Victivallis sp. Marseille-Q1083: one gene and its partner. The protein of the gene in region 2 interacts with the protein of the main gene of each other region in a pairwise test. Links are inferred from orthologs where the notes say so. Each region holds a gene or a part of one and is shown on either strand. Other genes may lie near its edges. The genes, in order: leuS and HWX74_RS00420.

The links.
Region 1: the proteins of HWX74_RS00420 (region 2) and leuS interact in binary tests that used the Escherichia coli proteins (3 or more experiments, as listed by UniProt). The link is inferred for Victivallis sp. Marseille-Q1083 from one-to-one orthologs.

The regions. Positions count from the first base shown.
Region 1 is NZ_CAHJXL010000001.1:2,788,598-2,792,000, forward strand. What follows is about bases 183-3,262. They hold leuS (leucine--tRNA ligase), read left to right. Parts: upstream 183-483; coding sequence 484-3,042; downstream 3,043-3,262. Other genes in these bases: HWX74_RS11500 (MATE family efflux transporter), read left to right, coding at 183-344. In the rest of the region: more of HWX74_RS11500, read left to right, coding at 1-182.
Region 2 is NZ_CAHJXL010000001.1:121,276-124,504, forward strand. Bases 2-2,907 are described here. They hold HWX74_RS00420 (helix-hairpin-helix domain-containing protein), read left to right. Parts: upstream 2-453; coding sequence 454-2,361; downstream 2,362-2,907. Other genes in these bases: amrS (AmmeMemoRadiSam system radical SAM enzyme), read left to right, coding at 2-430; HWX74_RS00425 (hypothetical protein), read right to left, coding at 2,456-2,907. In the rest of the region: more of amrS, read left to right, coding at 1-1; more of HWX74_RS00425, read right to left, coding at 2,908-3,229. UniProt on the Escherichia coli protein: DNA ligase that catalyzes the formation of phosphodiester linkages between 5'-phosphoryl and 3'-hydroxyl groups in double-stranded DNA using NAD as a coenzyme and as the energy source for the reaction.

The DNA of each region.
Region 1 (3,403 bases), 2.7 Mb from region 2 along the record:
TTCCGGTCGGCTTCGGCCTGATCGAAATTCATCGCTACAGCGGTTTTTTCTTCACCGGCTGCGGCAAACCGGGCGTCTCCGCCTGGTTGAACGCTTTGCGGATTCTCGGCCTGATGGTGCCGTTTTCGCTGCTCGCGCTGTACTTCAAATCGTTGATCGGGGTGTTTGCCGCCCGGCTGGCGGCCGATGTGATCGCCGGTTCGGTCGGCTGGGCGGCGGCGCACTATCTGACCAGCCGGCTGCCGGCCGACGGGGTGCCGCCGAAAGCGGCGCCGAAGCGGGTGCCCGGGCCGGAAAGCGTGCCGGAAGAGTTGGCGGAGGCGATGGACAAAGTCGGCTTGTAAGCGGCCGGCTGGTGCCGGATTTTCCTCGGCCGGCTGTTTTCTTTTGCAAGATCGTCGCGGCGGCGGATTGCAAAATTCCCGGTTTGCGGTTACAGTATCCGGCGTGAAAGCAATATTAACGGTAAAGGATTGGATAAAAATGGCCGGAGAGTACGATTTTAGTGCGATTGAAAAGAAATGGCAGAATTACTGGTTGACGCATAAGACGTTCAAAACCGAGGATTTTGTCGATAAGCCGAAATATTATGTGCTGGATATGTTTCCGTATCCAAGCGGAGCCGGGCTGCATGTCGGCCATCCCGAGGGATATACCGCGACGGATATCATCTGCCGGTACAAGCGGATGAAGGGGTTCAACGTGCTCCATCCGATGGGATGGGACGCGTTCGGGCTGCCGGCCGAGCAGTATGCGGTGGAGACCGGCACCCATCCGGCGGTGACGACGGAGAAGAACATCGACAAATTCCGGGAACAGATCCGGGCGTTGGGTTTCAGCTACGACTGGGACCGGGAGATCAATACCACCGATCCGGAATATTTCAAATGGACGCAATGGATCTTCCTGCAGTTATTCAGGAAGAACCTTGCCTATATCGACGAAGTGGCGGTCAACTGGTGTCCGGCGCTGGGAACGGTGCTGGCCAACGAGGAAGTGATCGATGGACGCAGCGAACGCGGCAATCATCCGGTCTTCCGCCGGCCGATGAAGCAATGGATGTTGAAGATCACCGAATACGCCGAACGGTTGCTGAACGACCTGGATGACCTGGATTGGCCGGAGGGCATCAAAGAGATGCAGCGCAACTGGATCGGCAAATCCACCGGTGCGGAGGTGGAATTCGGTGTCGTCGACCATGATGACATCATCACGGTTTATACGACGCGGCCGGATACCCTGTTCGGAGCGACCTACATGGTGCTGGCGCCGGAACATCCGCTGGTGGACCGGATTACCGCCCCGGCACAGCGGTCGGCGGTCAAGGTTTACCAGGAGCAGGCCGCCTTGAAGAGCGATCTGGACCGCACCGAGCTGGCGACTGAGAAAACCGGCGCCTTTACCGGCGCCTATGCGATCAATCCGGTCAACGGCGCGGCTTTGCCGATCTGGATTGCCGATTACGTGCTGAGCAGTTACGGGACCGGGGCGATCATGGCGGTGCCGGCGCACGATACTCGCGATTTCGAGTTTGCCCGGACTTTTGATTTGCCGGTCAAATGTATCATTGAACCGGATCCGGCGGCCGCTGCGGCGGAAAATGTCGATGTGGCGGCGGTATTGGCTGGCAAAGCCTGTTGGACCGGCAACGGGAAATTGATCAATTCGGCCAATGCGGAAGGATTGACACTCAACGGCCTGGAGGTGGCCGACTCCAAAGCGTTGGCGACCGCCTGGCTGGAAGAACGGCATATCGGCAGGGGGGCGGTCAAGTATAAATTGCGCGACTGGCTGTTCAGCCGGCAGCGTTATTGGGGGGAACCGTTTCCGGTGATTCATTTCGAGGACGGGTCGATCAAGCTGCTCGACGAGGATGAATTGCCGTTGGAGCCGCCGGCGATGGAGGATTTCAAACCGTCCGGGACCGGGGAGCCGCCGCTGGCCAAAGCGACCGACTGGGTGGAATATATCGAACCGGGCACCGGCCGGCGCGGCCGGCGGGAAACCAATACGATGCCGCAATGGGCCGGCTCCTGCTGGTATTATTTGCGCTATATCGATCCGAAGAACAGCGAAGCAGCCTGGGATCCGGCCAAGGAAAAATACTGGATGCCGGTGGATTTGTACGTCGGCGGCGCCGAGCACGCGGTGTTGCATTTGCTGTATGCGCGTTTCTGGCACAAGGTGCTGTACGATTTGGGTTACGTCTCGACCAGGGAACCATTCCAGAAGCTGATCAACCAGGGAATGATTTTAGGCGTTTCCTACAAGGATCAGCGCGGCGCGCTGGTGCCGTCCGATCAGGTGGAATTGACGCCGGACGGGCCGGTCCGCAAGAGTGACGGGGAGAAACTGGTGGAATTTCCGGCCAAGATGTCCAAGTCGCTGCGCAACGTCGTCAATCCGGACGACGTGATCCGCGAATACGGCGCTGACAGCATGCGGCTGTATGAGATGTTCATGGGGCCGTTGGAAGCGGTGAAGCCGTGGAATACCAAAGGGGTGGAAGGGGTCTATCGTTTCCTGAAGCGTTCATGGCGGCTGATTGCGGCAACGCCGGTCGTCGACCGGGCCTGTACGGCCGGGGAGCTGCGCGTCCTGCACGGCACGATCAAAAAGGTGACCGAGGATCTCGACACCTTTGGTTTCAATACGGCGATCAGCCAGTTGATGATTTTCGTCAATGAGTTCGGCAACAAACCGGAATTGCCGCGCGAGGCCGCGGAGGCGTTTGTAAAATTGCTGTCCGTCTTTGCGCCGCATATCGGCGAAGAGCTCTGGGAAAAATTGGGCCATGACTGGACTGTCGCTTACGAACCGTGGCCGATATTTGAAGAAAAATATCTGGTGGTGAGCGAAGTGGAAATTCTGGTGCAGGTGTTGGGCCGGCCGAAGGCGCGGATGATGGCGCCGGCCGATGCCGATGAGGCGACATTGCGGGAGATGGCGTTGAAGCAGGCGGAAATCCGTTCACTGCTGGATGGCAAGACGGTTCGCAAAGTGATTTGTGTGCCGGGCCGCCTGGTCAACATCGTCATATGACAAGCGACCGGTCCGGATCGATCCGGCCGCCTGTATCCGGCGGGCGAAACTGAATTCCGGGAAGCGCCGTCATCTCCGGCGCTTCCCGTCAGACCATCGGCCGATCGGCGACTGTTATCAGTGGTCCGGCCAGGATTTCGGCAGCCGGCCGAAAGCGCGAAGTTTGTGGTCGCGAGTGCCGTTGCTTGATAATATTGCCGTCCGGTTGAATGCCGGTTGTCGCTTTGTCCGGTCTTATTCATGCTTACATTTCCGCGTTGGCATGGCAAATGGTTTCGCTGCTTTTTTATATTGCTCTTGATCGATTTCCTGATGGATAATTATAGTAATACAAGCTATTTCAAATAAGATTGACAGAATC
Region 2 (3,229 bases):
GCGGCACAATTTGAAAACCGTGCTGGTATCCAACGGCTACATCACCCCGGCGGCGGCGCAGGAATTCTATCCGCTGATCGACGCGGCCAACATCGACGTCAAAGCGTTTTCCGAGCGATTTTACGAAGAGATGACCAACAGCCGGCTCGCCGTCGTCCTGGATGCCGTCGAATCGCTTTTCCGCCTCGGCATCCACCTGGAGCTGACCACGCTGGTCATTCCCGGCTACAATGACGCGCCGGAGGAAATCGACGCTTACCTGAACTGGGTGGAACGCCATTTGAGCTGCGAAGTGCCGCTCCATTTCAACGCGTTCCATCCGGCTTACAAGTGCCTGAACATTCCCCGGACGCCACGGGAAACCCTGGAATTGATTCGCGACCGCGCTGTCGAGCGCGGTTTCCGCGCCGTGTATCTCGGCAATATTTAAGCGCAGTCAAGGAGCAGACCGCCATGATCGACGATTCTATCGACTTTGATGTTCAAAAACTCAATGAAGCCGAATTGGCGGAGCTGATTGAGCATCACAACCAACTTTATTGGAGCCGCGGCGAACCGGAAATCAGCGACGAGCGTTACGATCAACTGCTGATGGCGCTGCGTCATTTCAATCCGCAGCATCCGCTGCTGGAGGCGGTCAACGCGCCGGCGGTGGCCAGCAGCGGCAAAGTGCACCATCCCCGGCCGATGCTCTCGCTCGACAAAGCCTATTCACTCGAAGAGGTGCTCGAGTGGGCCGGCAAATACGCCCGCTCCATGACCGAAGCCTTTCTGGTGGAACCGAAATATGACGGGATTTCCGCCCGTTACGCCGATGGCGTCCTGGCGACGCGCGGCGACGGTTTCGACGGTGAAAACATCTCCGACAAACTGCCGCTCATCGAGCTGGAAGCGCCGAATTATCGCGGGCCGCTCGACCGGCCGGCCCGCGGCGAAATCGTCATCCGCGACGACGATTTCCAACAGCTCTACTCCCGGATCGTCCGCAAAGGCGGCGGCCATTACAAAAATTCGCGCAATGCAGTAGCCGGCATCATGGGACTGAAGGACATTGCGCCGATGGAACAGCAGCAGGCCAAACTGACGCTGGTCGATTACGACCTGATCAGTTATTCGGTGACTTTTGCCGAACTGGCCGGCCGCTGGCCGGAGCTGCTGGCCGAAATCGAGGCCCTGCCCTACCCGATGGACGGCATCGTCATCAAACTGGCCGATCAGGAATACAGCGACTCGCTGGGCGACACCGCGCACCATCCGCGCGGCCAGATCGCCTTCAAATTCAGCGGCATCCGGCGCGAAAGCGTCATCCGCGCCATCGAATGGAGTTTCGGCAAGAACAATCTGACGCCGGTGGCGGAAATCGATCCGGTGGAAATCGGCGGCGTGACCATTCAGCGCGCCACACTGCACAATGTACAGAATATTCTCGATCACGATATCGAGGTCAACGACCAGGTCATCGTCGAACGGGCCGGCGACGTCATTCCCTATATCGTCAGCGCCACGCCCGGCGAAGGGCGTTACAGCAATATTCCGACCCATTGCCCCAGTTGCGGTGCGTTGCTGGAACGGCGCGGACCGGAATTGTGCTGCGTCAATCCGGACTGTTTCGAAAGCAACCTGCAGAAGCTGGCGGCGGCGGTCAAAAATATCGGCATCGAACAGTTGGGCGAGCCGACGCTGCGGAATATGATGACCCAACTCCACGTCCGCAAGCTCAGCGATATTTTCCGGCTGACCGCCAAGGAGCTGCTGCAGCTGGAGGCCTTCGGCCAGAAAAAAACCGAAAATCTGTTGAAAGAGATCGCCGCCGCCCGGCAGGTTCCGGATCATCAGTTGCTGGCGGCGCTGAACATCCCGAACGTCGGTCCGAACGTCGCCAAACTGCTGCTCGCCGATCATACGCTCGCCGAACTCGGTTCGATGGCGCTCGAAGAGCTGCAGGACATCGCCGGCATCGGTCCGGAACGCGCCAGGGCAATTCACCGCACTCTGCGCGACCAGGCCGGCTTCATCGCCGAACTGCTCGAATGCGTCACCGTCGTCCACGCCGGCAAGAGTGAAAACCGGCCGACCGTCTGTTTTACCGGCAAAATGCCGGAAAAACGCTCCTATTACGAGGATCTGGCCCGGCAGCACGGCCTGGCACCGGTCGATTCGGTCACCAGAGAGTTATCGCTGCTGGTAGCCGCCGATCCGGCCGCCGCCGGCGGTAAGCTGGCCAAAGCACGCAAACTGGATATCAAAATCGTCTCGCTGGAGGATTTTCTGGCGCGGCCGGAACAACCGGCAACGCCAATTGAAACGGAATCCCCGGTCCCGGCGGCCGAAGAGCCGGAACAACTCCGGTTCGGATTCTGAAAGCGGCAGAACCGGCGCGCAGGTTCGCCCCGGCGGCATGAAATGAAGCCGTCCCGCTCTGAATGCGGAACTGCATAACGCTTCTCGGCCGGACTCAATGCCGCCGGCGGCCGACGACGTCTTTCGACCGGCGGACCGCCCGCCATTTGACGATTGCCAGGCCAACGAAAGCAACCGCCCCGAAAACCAGCAAGGCCGGCGACAGGAACGTCATCAGCCCTTCCCGGGAAGCCAGACGGGTGAAAAAACGTCCGCTCTTCAATGCCTTGCGCCGCTGTTCTTCCGCCTGCACCTGCAAAGTCTGCCCCCGCCGTTGAAATTCCAGCCTGGACAACAACTTGGGTGACAGCAGATTCTCCGGTGTGGCAAACCAATCCGGCTGGAACCGCGGCATTTTTTCCAATTTGCCGCGTTCCGCTTCATAAATCAACTTGCCGGCCCGGTTGTAGTGCCGGCGGCAATACAGGATATTATCCTCCCGGCCGACCCAGAAATCCCGGATGAACGGACGCCGTTTGTTGAATTCACTGCCGGCATTTTCCACTTCATTAAGCGGAACTTGCGACATCGACGCCACCAGAATCGTATCATCCGGATCGGTCACCGTGATCCGGTAGCAGGGAATACTGCGGTAACTGTCCTCGGTTGCGGTAAATCGACAATCGTAAAATTCCGCCTTATTCAACGGCGTTTCCATCACTTCCGGCCGGGCCAGAATCAAAACCTCGTGAATAGCCGCGGCTACGCCGTCGATGATGCCGTACTGGCCGGAATCATTCTGAATGTAAGTCTCCTTCAAGTGCCCTTGCTCATAGAATTCCAGCCGCTGGCGCGTTTGACCATCCGGGTCAACTTGGCGAAAATATTT